2 regions of the Streptomyces sp. NPDC043746 genome follow, and region 2 is predicted to be linked to the other one. Evidence: riboswitches for the same ligand, from Rfam matches in the RefSeq annotation. Region 2 holds a riboswitch; the other holds the start of a gene.
The links. Region 2 has a riboswitch for S-adenosylmethionine ahead of thrC (threonine synthase). Riboswitches for the same ligand answer to the same signal wherever they lie in the genome.
Positions count from the first base shown of each region.

Region 1: it holds a riboswitch for S-adenosylmethionine, as region 2 does, so the genes downstream of both, AC0682_RS27270 (aminotransferase class V-fold PLP-dependent enzyme) here and thrC (threonine synthase) in region 2, are expected to answer to the same signal.

Region 1 is NZ_JBWKCM010000033.1:26,953-30,351, forward strand. It holds gene qcrB (cytochrome bc1 complex cytochrome b subunit) at 1-323, shown strand, start outside; gene trpD (anthranilate phosphoribosyltransferase) at 447-1,514, shown strand; SAM riboswitch class IV at 1,600-1,717, shown strand; gene AC0682_RS27270 (aminotransferase class V-fold PLP-dependent enzyme) at 1,927-3,345, shown strand.
Region 2 is NZ_JBWKCM010000020.1:55,210-58,608, forward strand. It holds gene AC0682_RS21355 (glucosyl-3-phosphoglycerate synthase) at 48-998, opposite strand; SAM riboswitch class I at 1,152-1,279, shown strand; gene thrC (threonine synthase) at 1,298-2,593, shown strand; gene AC0682_RS21365 (MoaD/ThiS family protein) at 2,650-2,928, shown strand; gene AC0682_RS21370 (cold-shock protein) at 3,337-3,399, shown strand, end outside.

The DNA of each region.
Region 1 (3,399 bases), on a different contig from region 2:
GCCTCGGCCTCCAGCGCCGCGACAAGGAGAAGGTGCTGCACGGTCGCGAGACCGGCATCATCAAGCGCCTGCCGCACGGTGAGTTCGTGGAGGTCCACGAGCCGCTCTCCCAGGAGAAGCTGCACACGCTCACCCAGCACCACCAGTACAAGCCGCTCGAACTCGGCCCCGAGGTCGACGAGAACGGCGTCAAGCGTAAGATCCCCGTACTGCAGAAGGTCCGGGCCAAGCTCAGCAAGGGCTACTACGGCGAGAACAACCAGATCGCCAAGCCCACCGCCGAGGAGTACAAGGAGATCACCGAGGGCCACGGCCACCACTGATCACCTGAACTGATCGCCACCGCGGGAGCCCCGTCCATCCGATGGACGGGGCTCTTCGCGGTCCCGGCGGCTGGATAGGGTGGAGCCGTATCTTTCCCGGCTGTGGACCCCCTGGAGCGGACCATGAACGTTGTGACCCCGAGCGGCGGCGACAGCGTGGCGGACCGTTCCTGGCCCGGCCTGCTGAACCCCCTGCTGCGCGGCGAGAACCTCTCCTCCGAGGAGACCGCCTGGGCGATGGACCGCATCATGAGCGGCGAGGCCACCGACGCGCAGATCGCCGGCTTCGCGGTCGCGCTGCGGGCCAAGGGCGAGACCGTCGAGGAGGTCACCGGGCTGGTACGCGCGATGTACGCGCACGCCAACACCATCGAGGTGCCCGGCCGCACCGTCGACATCGTCGGCACCGGCGGCGACCTCGCCAAGACCGTCAACATCTCGACCATGGCGGCGATCGTCATCGCCGGTACCGGTGCCAAGGTCGTCAAGCACGGCAACCGGGCCGCCTCCTCCGCGAGCGGCTCCTCCGACGTCCTGGAGAAGCTCGGCGTCAACCTGGAGCTGACCCCGCAGCGGGTGGTGGAGGTCGCCGAGGCTGCGGGCATCACGTTCTGTTTCGCCGTCAAGTTCCATCCCGCCCTGCGGTACGCCGCCAAGGCCCGCAAGGAACTGGGCGCGCAGACCACGTTCAACATCCTGGGCCCCCTCACCAATCCGGCCCAGGTGCGCGCCCAGGCGATCGGGGTGGCCGACGCCCGGATGGCGCCCATCGTCGCGGGCGTGCTGGCGGAGCGGGGCAACTCGGCACTCGTCTTCCGCGGCGACGACGGGCTCGACGAACTGACCACCACCGCCACCTCGCGGATCTGGGTGGTCCGCGACGGGGGGGTGCGCGAGGAGCCCTTCGACCCGCGCGACGTCGGGCTGAACATCGTCCCCGTGGAGGCGCTGCGCGGCGCCGACGCCTCGTACAACGCGGATGTGGCCCGCCGCCTGCTGGACGGCGAGGGCGGCGCGGTACGGGAGGCGGTGCTGCTCAACGCGGCGGCGGCGCTCGTCGCGCTCGACCCGGGGACCGGTGGGTCGCTGACCGAGCGGATCGCGGCGCAGATCCAGGTCGCCGCCGAGGCCGTCGACTCCGGTGCGGCCAAGCACGCCCTGGAGCGCTGGGTGGCGGCCAGTAACGCCTGAGGCACGCGGAGTGTGACGCGGGGCGCGGTCCGGCATCCGGACCGCGCCCTTGCGCGTCCCCGTAGGTATGGCAAGATGCTGCGCAGGTCATGAGTGACAGCGACTACGGCCCCGGCCCGCTGTCCGGCAACCCTCCGTCCGTGGCGGGGTGCCCCGGGTGAAGACCAGGCCGCAGGCAGCGAGGTCTGCGGCAAGCGCGGGCCCCTCGGCGTCCAGTGGACGTCAGCCCCCGGGGTCCTGGTCCCTAGGGAGCCTCTTGTGAGCAAGCGAATGCGCTAGGGCTCGTCCCAGGGCTTCTCCGTGCCCTGGGCTGATAGCCCTTCTTCCGCGCACCCTCTTTCCCCACCCCTCTCCAGCGCTGCCGCGTTTCCGCCGGCGCACGGATTTCGCCTGCCTCGTACGGGAGTTCGCCATGTCTGTCTCCACCGCTGCCATCGACTCGTCGGTTTGTGCCCCGCTGCCTGTTCTGGGGCAGGATGTCACTGTTCCGCTCGTCACCGGTGGTGAAGTCGCCTACGCCGCACTCGACTACGCCGCCAGCGCCCCGGCCCTCCAGCGGGTCTGGGACGACGTCGCCGCGTACGCCCCGTACTACGGCAGCGTCCACCGCGGTGCCGGCTACCTCTCGCAGCTCTCCACCGACCTCTTCGAGAGCAGCCGCCGCACCGTCGCGGAGTTCCTCGGCTGCCGCGCCGACGACCAGGTCGTCTTCACCCGCTCCACCACCGACTCCCTCAACCTGCTGGCCGCCGCGCTCCCGGACGGCTGCCAGGTCTTCGTGTACGAGACCGAGCACCACGCCTCCCTGCTGCCCTGGCGCGACGCCCGGGTCACGTACCTCGACGCGCCCCGCACCCCGGGCCAGGCGGTCCAGACCCTGGAGCGGGCGCTCGCGGACCGCGACCCCTACGGCCCGGCCCTCGTCTGCGTGACCGGTGCCTCCAACGTGACCGGTGAGCTCTGGCCGGTGAGGGAGCTGGCCGCCGCCGCGCACGCGCACGGGGCCCGGATCGTCCTGGACGCCGCCCAGCTCGCCCCGCACCATCCGGTGGACATCGCCGAACTGGACGTCGACTGGGTCGCGTTCTCCGGCCACAAGCTGTACGCGCCCTTCGGCTCGGGCGTCCTCGCGGGCCGCGCCGACTGGCTCCAGGCCGCCGAGCCCTACCTGGCCGGCGGCGGCGCCTCCCGCAGGGTCGCCCGGCGCGCGGACGGGGGCGTGGACGTCGACTGGCACACCACGGCCGCCCGCCACGAGGCCGGTTCGCCCAACGTGATCGGCGTCTACGCCATCGCCTCCGCCTGCAAGGCCCTCACCGAGGCGGGGTTCGACACGCTGGTGGCCCGGGAGCAGGAGCTGGTGCGCCGGGTCAGCGAGGGGCTGGCCGAGGTGCCCGAGGTCCAGGTGCTCTCGCTCTTCGGGGACGACGCGCCCCGGGTCGGGGTCATCTCCTTCGTGGTGCGCGGCTGGAACAGCTCGCACTTCGCCGCCGCCCTCTCCGCCGAGTACGGCATCGGCGTCCGCGACGGCCTCTTCTGCGCCCACCCGCTGGTGCGCACCCTGCTCGGCAGCGACCCGCAGGACCCGGGGGAGTGCGGCGCCCCCGAGGCCGAGCCGGGCGAGCTCCCCCAGCCTTCGGCCGGGGGGACCCCCTCCTCGCTTCGCTCGCTCAACGCCATCCGGGTCAGCTTCGGGGCCGGTACGCCGGACGAGCACATCGAGCGGTTCCTGCGCGCGGTCTCCGAGCTGGTCCGCGAGGGCGCCCAGTGGAAGTACCGCACCGAGGACGGCCGTTGCGTCCCGGACCGGGGCGAGGCCGCGCAGGTCTGAGGCGTGAGAACCACTTCGGCCGGGTACGGGCGCGCTGCCCGTCCCCGGCCGACG
Region 2 (3,399 bases):
CGTGAGGGAAGCCGCCAAACGCGCGTCCGCAGGACCGCCCACCGCGCTCACGCCGCCCACCGCTCCGCGTACTCCGCGATCTCCCGCATCGGCGGCCGCTCCTCCGTGTCCACCGCATGGGTGCGCGGCACGAACCCCTCCGCGCCCCGCTCGAACTGCGTCAGCGCGGGCCGCACCAGATGGCCCCGGGAGAGCCGCAGCTGCGCCGTGCGGTAGATCGCCGCCGCCATCCGTCCCAGCGCCTGCCCGTCCTGGTGGCGGTGGCGCCGCACGCCCACATCCACCTGGGCCAGCGCGTCCAGCCCCACGGTGTGCAGCGCGTCGACCAGGAGCCCCAGCTCCACTCCGTAACCGACCGGGAAGGGCAGCCGCTCCAGCAGCGAGCGCCGCACCGCGTACTCGCCGCCCAGCGGCTGCACGAATCCGGCCAGCTGCGGCCAGTGCAGATTGAGCAGCGGGCGGGCCACCAGCTCGGTGACGCGACCGCCCTGGCCTGCGGTGCCGTCGAGCGGACGGTCGTACATCGCCTTGACGAACCGGACCGCCGGATCGGTGAGCAGCGGGCCGACCGTCCCCGAGACGAAGTCCGCCGAGAAGTCCCTGAGGTCCGCGTCGACGAAGCAGACGATCTCCCCACTGGTCACCAGGAGTGATCGCCAGAGCACTTCGCCCTTGCCCGGCACGGCCGGCATCCGGGGCAGGATCGTGTCCCGGTGGACCACCCGGGCGCCCGCGTCGCGGGCGACGGCGGCGGTGGAGTCGGTGGAGCCGGAGTCGATCACCACCAGTTCGTCCACCAGCCGGACCTTCTCCATCAGCTCCCGCCGGATCGTCGCCACGATCGCGCCGACCGTGGCCTCCTCGTTCAGCGCGGGCAGCACCACACTCACCGAGGTGCGGTGCGGTTCGGCGGTCCGGGCGTCGAGGAGCCGGTCCAGCGGGCGGTCGGCGGCCGACCAGGACCGCCTGGTCAGCCAGCGTTCCACCTCTTCGAGCACGGTCTGAACTCCCTGCGTGTGATCCATCTCGCCGTTCGGACGACTATCTCAACCGTCCCGTCCTTCGGTTACAGTCTTGAACAACGCGGACCACCGTCGCATGTCGGGGTCCGTCGTCACACAAACGCCTGGATCGAAGATCCGGTGCCACAGAGCTCATCCAGAGGGACTGAGGGAACGGCCCGTTGAAGTCCCGGCAACCCTCCTGCCGACCGCGAGGTCACGGTGGGGAAGGTGCCAATTCCGTCTTGCGGCGAAATGCGCTGCGAGGAAGATGAGGAGAAAGGGCCTCCGCCATCATGGCTGTTCAGACCATCGCAGGAAACGCCACCACCGCTGCCGTGGACCTCGGTCCCGCTGTGGCGCTTTCCTGCCGCGAGTGCGGCGAGCGTTTCGACCTCGGCCCCCTTTTCGCCTGCGCGTCCTGTTTCGGGCCGCTGGAAGTGGCGTACGACCTGCCGGCCGGTGACCCGGAGGCCCTGCGCAAGCGCATCGAGGCCGGACCGAACAGCATCTGGCGCTACGCCCCGCTGCTGCCGGTCCCCGCCGACGTGGCCGACAAGCCCAACCTGAACCCCGGCTTCACCAAGCTGGTCAAGGCCGACAACCTCGCCCGCGAGCTGGGCGTCACCGGCGGCCTGTACGTCAAGGACGACTCCGGCAACCCGACGCACTCCTTCAAGGACCGCGTCGTCGCGATCGCCGTCGAGGCCGCCCGCGCCTTCGGATTCACCACCCTCTCCTGCTCCTCCACGGGCAACCTGGCCGGTGCCGTCGGCGCCGCCGCCGCCCGCGCCGGGCTGCGCTCCTGCGTGTTCATCCCGCACGACCTGGAGCAGGGCAAGGTCGTCATGGCCGCGGTGTACGGCGGCGAACTGGTCGGCATCGAGGGCAACTACGACGACGTGAACCGCTTCTGCTCCGAGCTGATCGGGGACCCCCTGGGCGAGGGCTGGGGCTTCGTCAACGTCAACCTGCGCCCCTACTACGGCGAGGGCTCCAAGACCCTGGCGTACGAGATCTGCGAGCAGCTCGGCTGGAAGCTGCCCGACCAGATCGTCGTCCCGATCGCGTCCGGCTCCCAGCTGACGAAGATCGACAAGGGGTTCCAGGAGCTGATCCGGCTCGGCCTGGTCGAGGACAAGCCGTACAAGATCTTCGGCGCCCAGGCCGAGGGCTGCTCCCCGGTCTCCGCCGCCTTCAAGGCCGGACACGACGTGGTCCGCCCCCAGAAGCCGAACACCATCGCCAAGTCGCTGGCCATCGGCAACCCGGCGGACGGCCCGTACGTCCTGGACATCGCCCGCCGCACGGGCGGCGCGGTGGAGGACGTGACCGACGAGCAGGTCGTCGACGCGATCAAGCTGCTGGCGCGCACCGAGGGCATCTTCGGTGAGACGGCGGGCGGCGTGACGGTCGGCGTGACGAAGAAGCTGATCGAGGCCGGTGCGATCGACCCGGCGCTCACCACCGTCGTCCTGAACACCGGTGACGGGCTCAAGACGCTCGACGCGGTCTCCGCGACCTCGCAGGCGACGGCCACCATCAAGCCGAGCCTGGACGCGTTCCGCGCCGCGGGCCTCGCCTCCGCCTGACCCACCGGGTCCGAGCAGACCGGGCCCGCCGAGTCCGAAGCAAGAAGGGCACCACCATGAGCGTCAAGGTCCGCATCCCCACCATCCTCCGTACGTACACCGGCGGCCAGGCCGAGGTCCCGGCCGAGGGCGCCACGCTCGCCGAGGTCATCGAGTCCCTGGAGAAGGACCACCCGGGCATCGCCGCCCGTGTCCTGGACGACCAGGGCAAGCTGCGCCGCTTCGTGAACGTGTACGTCAACGACGACGACGTGCGCTTCGAGGGCGGCCTGGACGCGGCCACGCCGGACGGCGCCGGCATCTCGATCATCCCGGCCGTGGCCGGCGGCTGCTGAGCCCGCACGCACACCATTGCCCCCTCCGCCCCGCAGGGCGGAGGGGGCAATTCTGCATGGTTGAGCGCGGTACAGTTGGGGAAACCCCCTTCGCTGCACGCGCCGCCCGCATATGAGAATGCGCCCGGACCGATAAGAAGCAGCCAAAGTGCGTGAACCCCTTGAGGCATAAGTGGCCTTTGCCTGGCCCGACTTGCCCGTAAATTTCAGCAATCCCGCATATTCGGGCGCTCGGCCGCGCCCAGAATTCTCGTCCGATTGACCTGTTGCAGAGGGCAGTTGGGCGGATACATTCAGCCGCGGTCGACGCGCTGCGGCGCTGCGCACCCTCTCCTGTCGGAGGGTGAGTTCCGACCCGGGGCCGCGAAGTGCGGTCCCGTGCAAGGGCCAGTTATAGGGGAGTTAGGCATGGCTCAGGGCACCGTCAAGTGGTTCAACGCGGAGAAGGGGTACGGCTTCATCGCGGTCGAC